DNA from 2 places in the Brachybacterium sp. ACRRE genome. Region 1 is predicted to be linked to the other one. Evidence: riboswitches for the same ligand, from Rfam matches in the RefSeq annotation. Region 1 holds a riboswitch; the other holds the start of a gene.

Evidence for each region. Region 1 has a riboswitch for thiamine pyrophosphate ahead of MHY49_RS04550 (ECF transporter S component). Riboswitches for the same ligand answer to the same signal wherever they lie in the genome.
Region 2: linked by a shared signal. The riboswitch ahead of thiC (phosphomethylpyrimidine synthase ThiC) and the one ahead of MHY49_RS04550 (ECF transporter S component) in region 1 are both predicted to bind thiamine pyrophosphate.

The regions. Positions count from the first base shown of each region.
Region 1 is NZ_JAKRMO010000010.1:732-5,141, forward strand. It holds partial or broken gene MHY49_RS04545 (ABC transporter ATP-binding protein) at 1-956, opposite strand, end outside; gene MHY49_RS04550 (ECF transporter S component) at 953-1,693, opposite strand; TPP riboswitch at 1,769-1,875, opposite strand; gene MHY49_RS04555 (hypothetical protein) at 2,180-2,758, opposite strand; gene MHY49_RS04560 (M13 family metallopeptidase) at 2,766-4,410, opposite strand, start outside.
Region 2 is NZ_JAKRMO010000067.1:6,219-10,628, reverse strand. It holds gene MHY49_RS16055 (class II fructose-bisphosphate aldolase) at 1-416, shown strand, start outside; gene MHY49_RS16050 (DeoR/GlpR family DNA-binding transcription regulator) at 473-1,306, opposite strand; gene MHY49_RS16045 (ketose-bisphosphate aldolase) at 1,453-2,313, shown strand; TPP riboswitch at 2,458-2,572, shown strand; gene thiC (phosphomethylpyrimidine synthase ThiC) at 2,570-4,327, shown strand.

The sequences.
Region 1 (4,410 bases):
GGAGAGGCGACGGTCCGCTTCCCCCGGGCCTCGTCCCGTCGTCGCCGTCGCGCGATCGAGACTCTCGAGAGCGACAGCACCGGTGTGCCGGACGTGCCGGATGCGCGCGCAGAGGCCGGCATGGCGGTCGGGTCGGGAGCGGCGGCCGGATCGGGCATGGCGGCCGGATCGGGCTGCTCGAGGACGTCGTCGGGAGCGCCGTCCGCGAGCACGTGCGCCTGCGCTCCGAGCACGATCACGCGGTCCACGTGCGGGGCCCAGCCGTCGGCGTCGTGGTCGGCGACCACCAGGGTGCGATCGCCGACCGCATCCAGGATCGCGGCGCGGACCTCGCGGGCCGTCGGCCGATCGAGCATGCTCAGCGGCTCGTCCAGCAGCAGCGCACCGGGATCCAGCGCCAGGGAGCCGGCGAGGGCGAGCCTCTGCTGCTGCCCGCCGCTGAGATCCCACGGCGAGGTCGCGGCGTCCAGCCCGACGCGCGCCGCGTGCAGGGCGGAGGTCACGCGGCGCTGGATCTCCTCGCGGTCCAGCGCCGCGTTCTCGGGACCGAAGGCCGCGTCTCGGCCGACGCTCCCGCCGATCAGGGCGTGCAGCGGCTGCTGCAGGAGCAGTCCGCGCTCGCCCGGCCGGGTGGGGCCGGTGGCATCGCCCGCGAGGTCGCCCGTGCTGGTGTCGAGCAGGCCCGTGAGGGCCCGGAGCACGGTCGACTTGCCGCCGCCGCTGGGTCCCGTGAGCAGCACGCGCTGGCCGGCCGGGATGTGCAGGGTGAGGTCGTCGATCGTCGGGTGGGAGCGGGTCGACGGTGTCCAGGTGACGGCGTCGAGACCGAGCGGCACGGCGGCGTGGGAGGCGGGACCCGTTCCGTCGGGAGCCGCGTCGCCGAGCGTCCTGTCGGCCCCAGCGGTCGTCCCGTCGGCCCCAGAGGTCGCCCCGAGCACCGTCGGCCCCGCGCTCATGCGCGCGACCGCCGTCCCCACTGGCGCCCTGCCGGGAAGGCGCTCAGGGCGCCGGTCGCACCGAGGGCGCGCACGATCAGCCACCCCAGCACCCCGCACAGCAACGCGCCGGAGACGATGAAGAAGCCCAGCAGCGCCCAGGCCGAGGCCCAGGACCACTCGGGGTAGTAGGAGAAGCGCTCGTAGACCCATTCGAGGATCCCCGAGAGTGCGCCGCCGGCGATCGCCACGGGCAGGGTGAAGCGGCGGTAGGCGGTGACGAGGAACGCGATCTCGACGCCTCCGCCCTGCAGCAGGCCGCTGACCACGGTGCCGATGCCCCACTGCCCGCCGAGGACCATCTCGAGGACGGCGGCGATGACCTCCGCCAGCACGGCGGCGCCGGGACGGCGCACGATGAGCATCGCCACCAGCGCAGGCAGGAACCACACGCCCGCGAGCAGCCCCACCGACGGGGGCAGGACGGCCTGCAGCGGGGTGAAGAGCGTGTACACCTGGCCCCAGGCGAGGAACACGAAGGCGAAGACGACGCCGATCGCGACCGTCAGCACGAGGTCCACGGTGCGGTAGGCCGGCAGCGGCCGACGTGCGAGGGCGTCGCTCGCCGGTGCGGGTGCCGGTGCCGATGCCGGTGCAGACGCCTGTGCGGGTGACTGGGCAGGTGCCGGTGCTCCGCCGGTCGCCGCGGTCTTCTCGGCGCGCGCGGACGAGGCGGCGGGGGTGGAACTGGTCGACATCTGGTTCTCCTTCCGATGCGGAAGGGGCCGCGAGGCCCGTCGGCCCCGGATGCAGAGATCCGGCGCGGCGGACATCGCAGAAGAATCCCGACTCCCTACGCCGGTCTGAACCGGATCAGGTTCGAGGGTCTGCGCTCTGTGCGCACTCTCAGCACCTCTGCGGTGCTCCCCTGTCTGTGGATGTCAGCGTCGATGATATCGCGCGGGGCGGTCGGTGCGCCCTCGGGATGTGCGCCAGATCGCCCGGGTCGGCCGACGCCCGACGACTCGTGCGAGGCGACGGGATCCGACGGTCCCGTCCCGACCCGCTCCCGAACGGCCGAACCGGCGAACGGGCGAAGGGGCGAAGGGGCGAAGGGGCGAAGGGGCGCGAGAAGTACGAAACGGTTGCCAAGAGCGCTCATGGCAACCGTTTCGTACTTCTCGCGACGCCGGCGGGGCGCGGATGGGCCGACGAGCGGTCGGCGGGGCTTCAGCGCGCGCGGATCAGCGGCGGGCGCGGATGGCCTGGTCGATCGCCTCGGCGGCGGCGCGGGGATCGTCGGGGGAGAGCAGGAAGTGGGTGCCCTCGCGGCCGATGATCTCCACGAGGGTCCCGGGGCGCGAGACCATCAGGCGGTAGGAGGACCGCTGCTCGCCGGTGGTGAAGACCTTGCGGCCGGGCAGCGCCTCGATGCTCCCGTTCTCGGGCGAGATCACGCGGCCGCGGCGCCAGCCGAGCCCGCCCACCGTCGCGCCGAGCGACTCTCCCGGGATGCGGCGCAGCTGCACGGTGCGGAAGTCGGCGACGGGCCAGGCGGGGCGCGGCAGGAAGCCTCCGAGGCTCACGGTCACCCCGCCCCCGTCGACCACGAACCGGGTGGACAGCCGCATCCACGACCAGAAGGCGTACACGAGCACGGCCAGGGCGAGCACCAGGCCCAGCACGACCGTCTCGCCCCGCGCCCAGGCGAGCGCGTACCCGGCGATGCCGACGCCGATCACGACGCTCATGCCGATGCGGGTCCAGCCCACCGCGCCGGGCGTCGTCCGCCCCACGTGGAAGGGCGCCTCGGGCCTGCTCACGCCGTCCTCACCAGATGCTCACGCGCTCTTCGGGCGCGCGGTACATCGCGTCGTCCTCGCGCACGTCGAAGGCCGCGTGGAAGGCGTCGAGGTTGCTCGCGATCGCATTGCAGCGGAACTCGGCGGGGGAGTGCGGGTCGATCGCCAGCATGCGCGCCGCATCCTGCGCGCGGGACTTCGCGCGCCACACCGTGGCCCAGGACCAGAACACGCGCTGCAGTCCGCTCATGTCGTCCAGGCGCGGCGGGTTCCCGCCGGAGCGCGCGAGGTAGGCCTTGATCGCGATGGTGAGCCCGCCCAGGTCGCCGATGTTCTCGCCGATCGTGAGGCTGCCGTTGACATGGGGCAGCTCATCGTCGCCGTCGGTCGCGTCTGACGCCTTCGCCTCAGCCTGCTCGCGCAGCACGCGCGGGGTGAGGGCGTCGAACTGGTCGATGAGCGCACGGGTGCGCTGCTCGAAGGCCTCGCGGTCCTCGTCAGTCCACCAGGAGCGCAGGTTCCCCTCGCCGTCGTACTTGGAGCCCTGGTCGTCGAAGCCGTGCCCGATCTCGTGGCCGATCACGGCGCCGATGCCGCCGAAGTTCACGGCGTCCTCGGCCTCGGCGTCGAAGAACGGCGGCTCGAGGATCGCGGCGGGGAAGACGATCTCGTTCGCTCCCGGGTTGTAGTAGGCGTTGACCGTCTGCGGGGTCATGTGCCACTCGTCGCGGTCGACGGGCCCGTCGAGCTTCGCGAAGTCATGGGCGGCATCGTGCATGCGGGCGGCGCGCACCGAGGCGACGAGGTCGTGCGGGTCCAGCACCAGACCCTCGTAGGTGCGCCACACGTCGGGGTAGGCGATCTTCGGGGTGAACAGCTCGAGCTTGGCGAGGGCCTTCTCGCGGGTGCCCGGCGTCATCCACGCGAGCGTCGAGATCGACTCGCGGTAGGCGTCCAGCAGCGCGCCGACCAGCTCCTGCATGCGCGCCTTGTGGTCCGGCGGAAAGTGCCGGGCGACGTAGTCCTGTCCGATCGCGAAGCCGACGGCACCCTCGACCAGCGAGATGCCGCGCTTCCAGCGCTCGCGCAGCTGCTCGGCGCCGGAGAGGGTGCGCCCGGAGAAGTCGAAGTCCTCCTCGACGAAGGCAGAGGAGAGGTACGGGGCGAAGGCGCCGACGGTGTGCAGGGCGGCCCAGGTGCGCAGCACGGCGAGGTCCTCGGCCGCGAGCAGCGGGGCGACGGCCTCGACGAACTCGGGCTGGCTCACGCAGACCACGTCGAAGGCGCCGGCGGGCGCGCCCGTGCCCTGGACGTACGCGTCCCAGGGGAACGCGGGGGCGAGGGATTCCCGCTGCGCGGCGTCCATCGGGTTGTTCGACTTCTCGCTGTCGCGCAGGCGCACCCGGTCCACGTGGCACGCCGCGAGCCGCGTCTCGAAGTCCATGACTGCGCGGGCCAGCTCGTCCGAGTCCCCGGCGACGAGTCCCTCGCGGTCGGGCAGGGACGCGAGGTCGGCGAGGCGCGCGAGATGGCCGACGTAGGCCTCGCGGATCGGTGCGTAGGAGTCCTCGCGGTAGTAGGACTCGTCGGGCAGGCCCAGCCCGCCCTGGTGCAGCTTGATCTGGTAGCGGGAGGAGTCGTCGTCATCGGTCCACACATAGGCGTGCAGGGCG
Region 2 (4,410 bases), on a different contig from region 1:
CCCGTGAGGAGATGATGACGGACCCGCAGCAGGCCGCCGAGTTCGTGCGCGCCACCGGCGTGGACGCGCTGGCCGTCTCCTACGGCTCCAGCCACGGGCTCCTGCCCGAGGGGTTCGTGCCCGTCCTGGAGTTCGACCGACTCGAGCGCATCAACGAGGCATGCGGGACGCCGCTGGTGCTGCACGGCGGCTCGGGGACCTCGCCGGAAGACCTGCAGCGCTCGGTCGCCAACGGCGTCGCCAAGATCAACATGGGGGCCGACTTCATGCACGCGAACGCGCGCGGATTCGTGGACGCGCACCACGAGGATCCCGACCGGGAGCTCTTCGAGCTGCTGGCGTTCGCGGACGCCGCCGCCCAACGGACGGTGCGCGCATACATGGAACCGTGCGGAAGCGTGGGCCGGGCGCGCTGAGCAGGTGAGCCTGTGGACACCCGCGCGCAGGGGAATCGGGTGTCGGCCGTCGACCGTCAGCGGGGGTGGATGACCTCCACTCCCGCTTCGGCGAGGGCGCGCCCCAGTTCTGCATCGGGCTGAGCGTCCGTCACCAGCACGTCCGCCATCTCCAGCGCCCCGATCTTGGCGAAGACGCTGCGCCCGAGCTTCGTGGAGTCGGCGAGGACCACGACGCGGTCCGAGCGACGCATCATCTCCCGCATGAGACCGGCCTCGGAGACGTTCCCGGTGGAGAATCCCTGCTGCGCCGAGACCGCGCCGACGCCGATGAACGCCAGGTCGCAGCGCACGTCGAACTCGTCGGCCCGGTCGATGCCGAGGCTCGAGGAGATCGGGCCGGTCGTGGCCTGGGCGCTCACGCGCACGGCGCCGCCGACCATGAAGATCTCGTCGGCGACGCCGGCGGAGAGCGCTGCGGGAAGATGCAGGTTGTTCGTGATGATGCGCAAGCCCGCCCCTGCGGGAAGGTGCCTGGCGAGCGCGATGGCCGTCGTGCCACCGTTGATCATGAGGGTGCCGTCGCCGCCGACGAGCTCCGCCGCGAGCTTGCCGATCGTCTCCTTCGCGCTCGAGTGCAAGCGCGACCGCACGTCCAGTCCCGTATCCGTCCGGGGCACCAGGGTGGGGCTCACCGCACCCCCGTGGGTGCGCAGGAGGGTTCCGGAGGCGTCGAGTTCGTCCAGGTCACGCCGGATCGTGTCTGCCGAGACCGAGAAGTGCTGCGCGAGCTCGGTGACGGACACCTGACCGGACTCCAGGACGAAGGCCACGAGGTCGGCCTTGCGCCGGGCGGGCAGGTGTCCTCCGCGCGATCCGCTTCCGCTGCCCGTGCGCCGGCTCGATGTCATCAGGGTCCCTTCGTCGCGTCCGTCCACCACCCACAAGCATCGTCGCCAGGGTTGCCTCCCATGGTACCCAAGCATAGGATCGAACAGACCCGCAGAAACACGCAGAAACCCGATACGCAAAGACGCATCGAGAAGGGCAGGCCATCGTGCTGCTGAGTGGCAAGGACCTCCTGGCGGTCGCGAACGAGAACTCGTTCGCCGTCCCCGCGTTCAATGTCAGCGACTACGCCATGCTCAAGGGCCTCGTGGAGGTGAGCGAGGAGACGGAGGCGCCGCTGCTGGTGGCGATCCATCCCGACGAGCTCAGCCACGTGGGCACCGAGTTCATCCCGTCGGTCATCGCGTGGGCGCACCGCGCGAGCGTCCCCGTCTCGATCCACCTGGACCACGGCGCCACCCTGGACCAGGTGCTCCTGGCGATCCAGGCGGGCTTCACGTCCGTGATGATCGACGGCTCGCTGCTGCCCTTCGAGGAGAACATCGCGACGACCGCCGAGGTCGTGCGCGTGGCCCATGCGGTCGGCGTCTCCGTCGAGGGCGAGCTGGGCACGATCGGCCAGCTCGACGAGCAGGCCGAGAAGGGCGCCTCCAAGATCATCTACACCGACCCCGACGATGCCGACCGGTTCCTCGAGCGCACCGGCGTCGACTCGCTCGCGATCGCGATCGGCACCAGCCATGGGCTCTACCCCTCGTCGATCACCCCGAAGCTTCGCCTCGACCTCCTCGAGACCATCAAGAGCCGTGTGGAGATCCCGCTGGTGCTGCACGGCGGCTCCGGCAACCCCGATGCGGAGATCGCGGGCGCCGTGGAGCGGGGCATCAACAAGATCAACATCTCCAGCGACATCAAGGCGGCGTACCACCAGGCCGTGCGCGAGGTGCTCGCGGACCCGTCCCTGCGTGAGCCCAACGTCATCCAGCCGCTCGCGATCCCGGCGATGAAGAAGGTCGCCGAGCACAAGATCGACCTGTTCCAGGCCCGCGGCAAGGCCTCGCTGTACTGATTCGCTTCTTCCGTCGTCGCGCAGACACGCGATCCCGCTGGACCCCGGGCGTTCCTCCGTGCAGGAGGCTCCCGGGGTTCTTGCATGCGGGGACCGTGCGCCATCGGCAGTGCAGGGCACGCCCCGGCCCCGTGCTACGGTCGTCGCCGATCCCTCGGGTGCCCGTCGCAACGGGCTGAGATCGGACTGACGCTGTCCGAGTACCGACCGAACCTGCTCCGGGTCATGCCGGCGAAGGAAGAAGGAGAGCGACTGCATGTCTGCACGCCCCGAGAACTACCCCACCCACGCCCTCGGCCACCTCGAGGACCCTGCGCACGACATCCGCGTGCCGATCACGAGGATCGCCCAGGACGACTCCCCCACCGGGACGCCGAACCCGCCGCTCGAGGTCTACCGGACCGCCGGTCCGGGCAGTGAGCCCGAGGAGGGGCTGCCGCCTCTGCGCGAGAACTGGATCCGCGATCGAGGCGATGTCGAGGAGTACACGGGCCGCGCCCGCGACCTGGCCGATGACGGCCGCGGGGCCGTGCGCCGCGGCGAGGCGAGCGCCGAATGGCGCGGTGCGCGTCGTGCGCCCGTCCGCTCGGTCGACGGGCGCACCGTCACGCAGATGCACTACGCCCGTCGGGGCGAGATCACCCCCGAGATGCGGTTTGTTGCGCTGCGGGAGGACTGTGACGTCGAGGTGGTGCGCGAGGAGCTCGCCGCAGGCCGCGCGATCATCCCCGCGAACGTGAACCACCCCGAGGCCGAACCGATGATCATCGGCCGGCGCTTCCTGGTGAAGATCAACGCGAACATCGGGAACTCGGCGGTGACCTCGTCGATCGCCGAGGAGGTCTCCAAGCTCGAGTGGGCCACCCGCTGGGGTGCGGACACCGTCATGGACCTGTCCACGGGCGATGACATCCACACCACCCGCGAGTGGATCCTGCGCAACTCCCCCGTGCCGATCGGCACCGTCCCGATCTACCAGGCCCTGGAGAAGGTGAACGGCGACGCGAACGCCCTCACCTGGGAGATCTTCCGGGACACGGTGATCGAGCAGGCCGAGCAGGGCGTGGACTACATGACGATCCACGCCGGCGTGCTGCTGCGCTACGTGCCGCTGACGGCGAACCGGGTGACGGGCATCGTCTCGCGCGGCGGTTCGATCCTGGCCGGATGGTGCCTGGCACGGCACCGCGAGAACTTCCTCTACGAGCACTACGACGAGCTCTGCGAGATCTTCGCCCGCTACGACGTCGCCTTCTCGCTCGGCGACGGACTGCGGCCCGGATCGCTCGCGGATGCGAACGACGCCGCTCAGTTCGCCGAGCTCGACACCCTCGCGGAGCTCACCCGCCGCGCCTGGGAGCACGACGTGCAGGTGATGGTCGAGGGCCCGGGCCACGTGCCGCTGCACCTGGTGCGCGAGAACGTGGAGCGCCAGCAGGAGCTGTGCCACGGCGCGCCGTTCTACACGCTCGGCCCGCTGGTCACCGACGTCGCCCCTGCATACGACCACATCACCTCAGCGATCGGGGCGACAGAGATCGCCCGCTACGGCACCGCGATGCTCTGCTACGTCACCCCGAAGGAGCACCTGGGTCTGCCCGATCGCGACGACGTGAAGAGGGGCGTGATCACCTACAAGATCGCCGCTCATGCGGCCGACGTCGCCAAGGACCACCCGGGCGCCCGCCAGCGGGACGACGCCCTGTCGAAAGCGCGCTTCGAGTTCCGCTGGCGAGACCAGTTCGGGCTGTCCCTGGACCCGCAGCTCGCCGAGGAGTACCACGACGAGACCCTGCCGGCCGAGCCCGCGAAGACCGCGCACTTCTGCTCGATGTGCGGGCCGAAGTTCTGCTCGATGAAGATCTCGCAGGACATCCGAGACGAGTTCGGCGGCGAGGCCGCCCAGCAGGAGATCGCGGCGGCGGGCATGGCGGAGAAGTCCCGGGAGTTCCGCGAGCGCGGCGGGACCGTGTATCTGCCGGAGCCCGGGGTCGGGGTGCCGGTGGGTGAATAAGTTCCCACGACCCGAGGACCCCATCTGAACGTTGGAGGACGCTCGCCGCACACCCGACACATTCCGACACACGCCGACGCGCA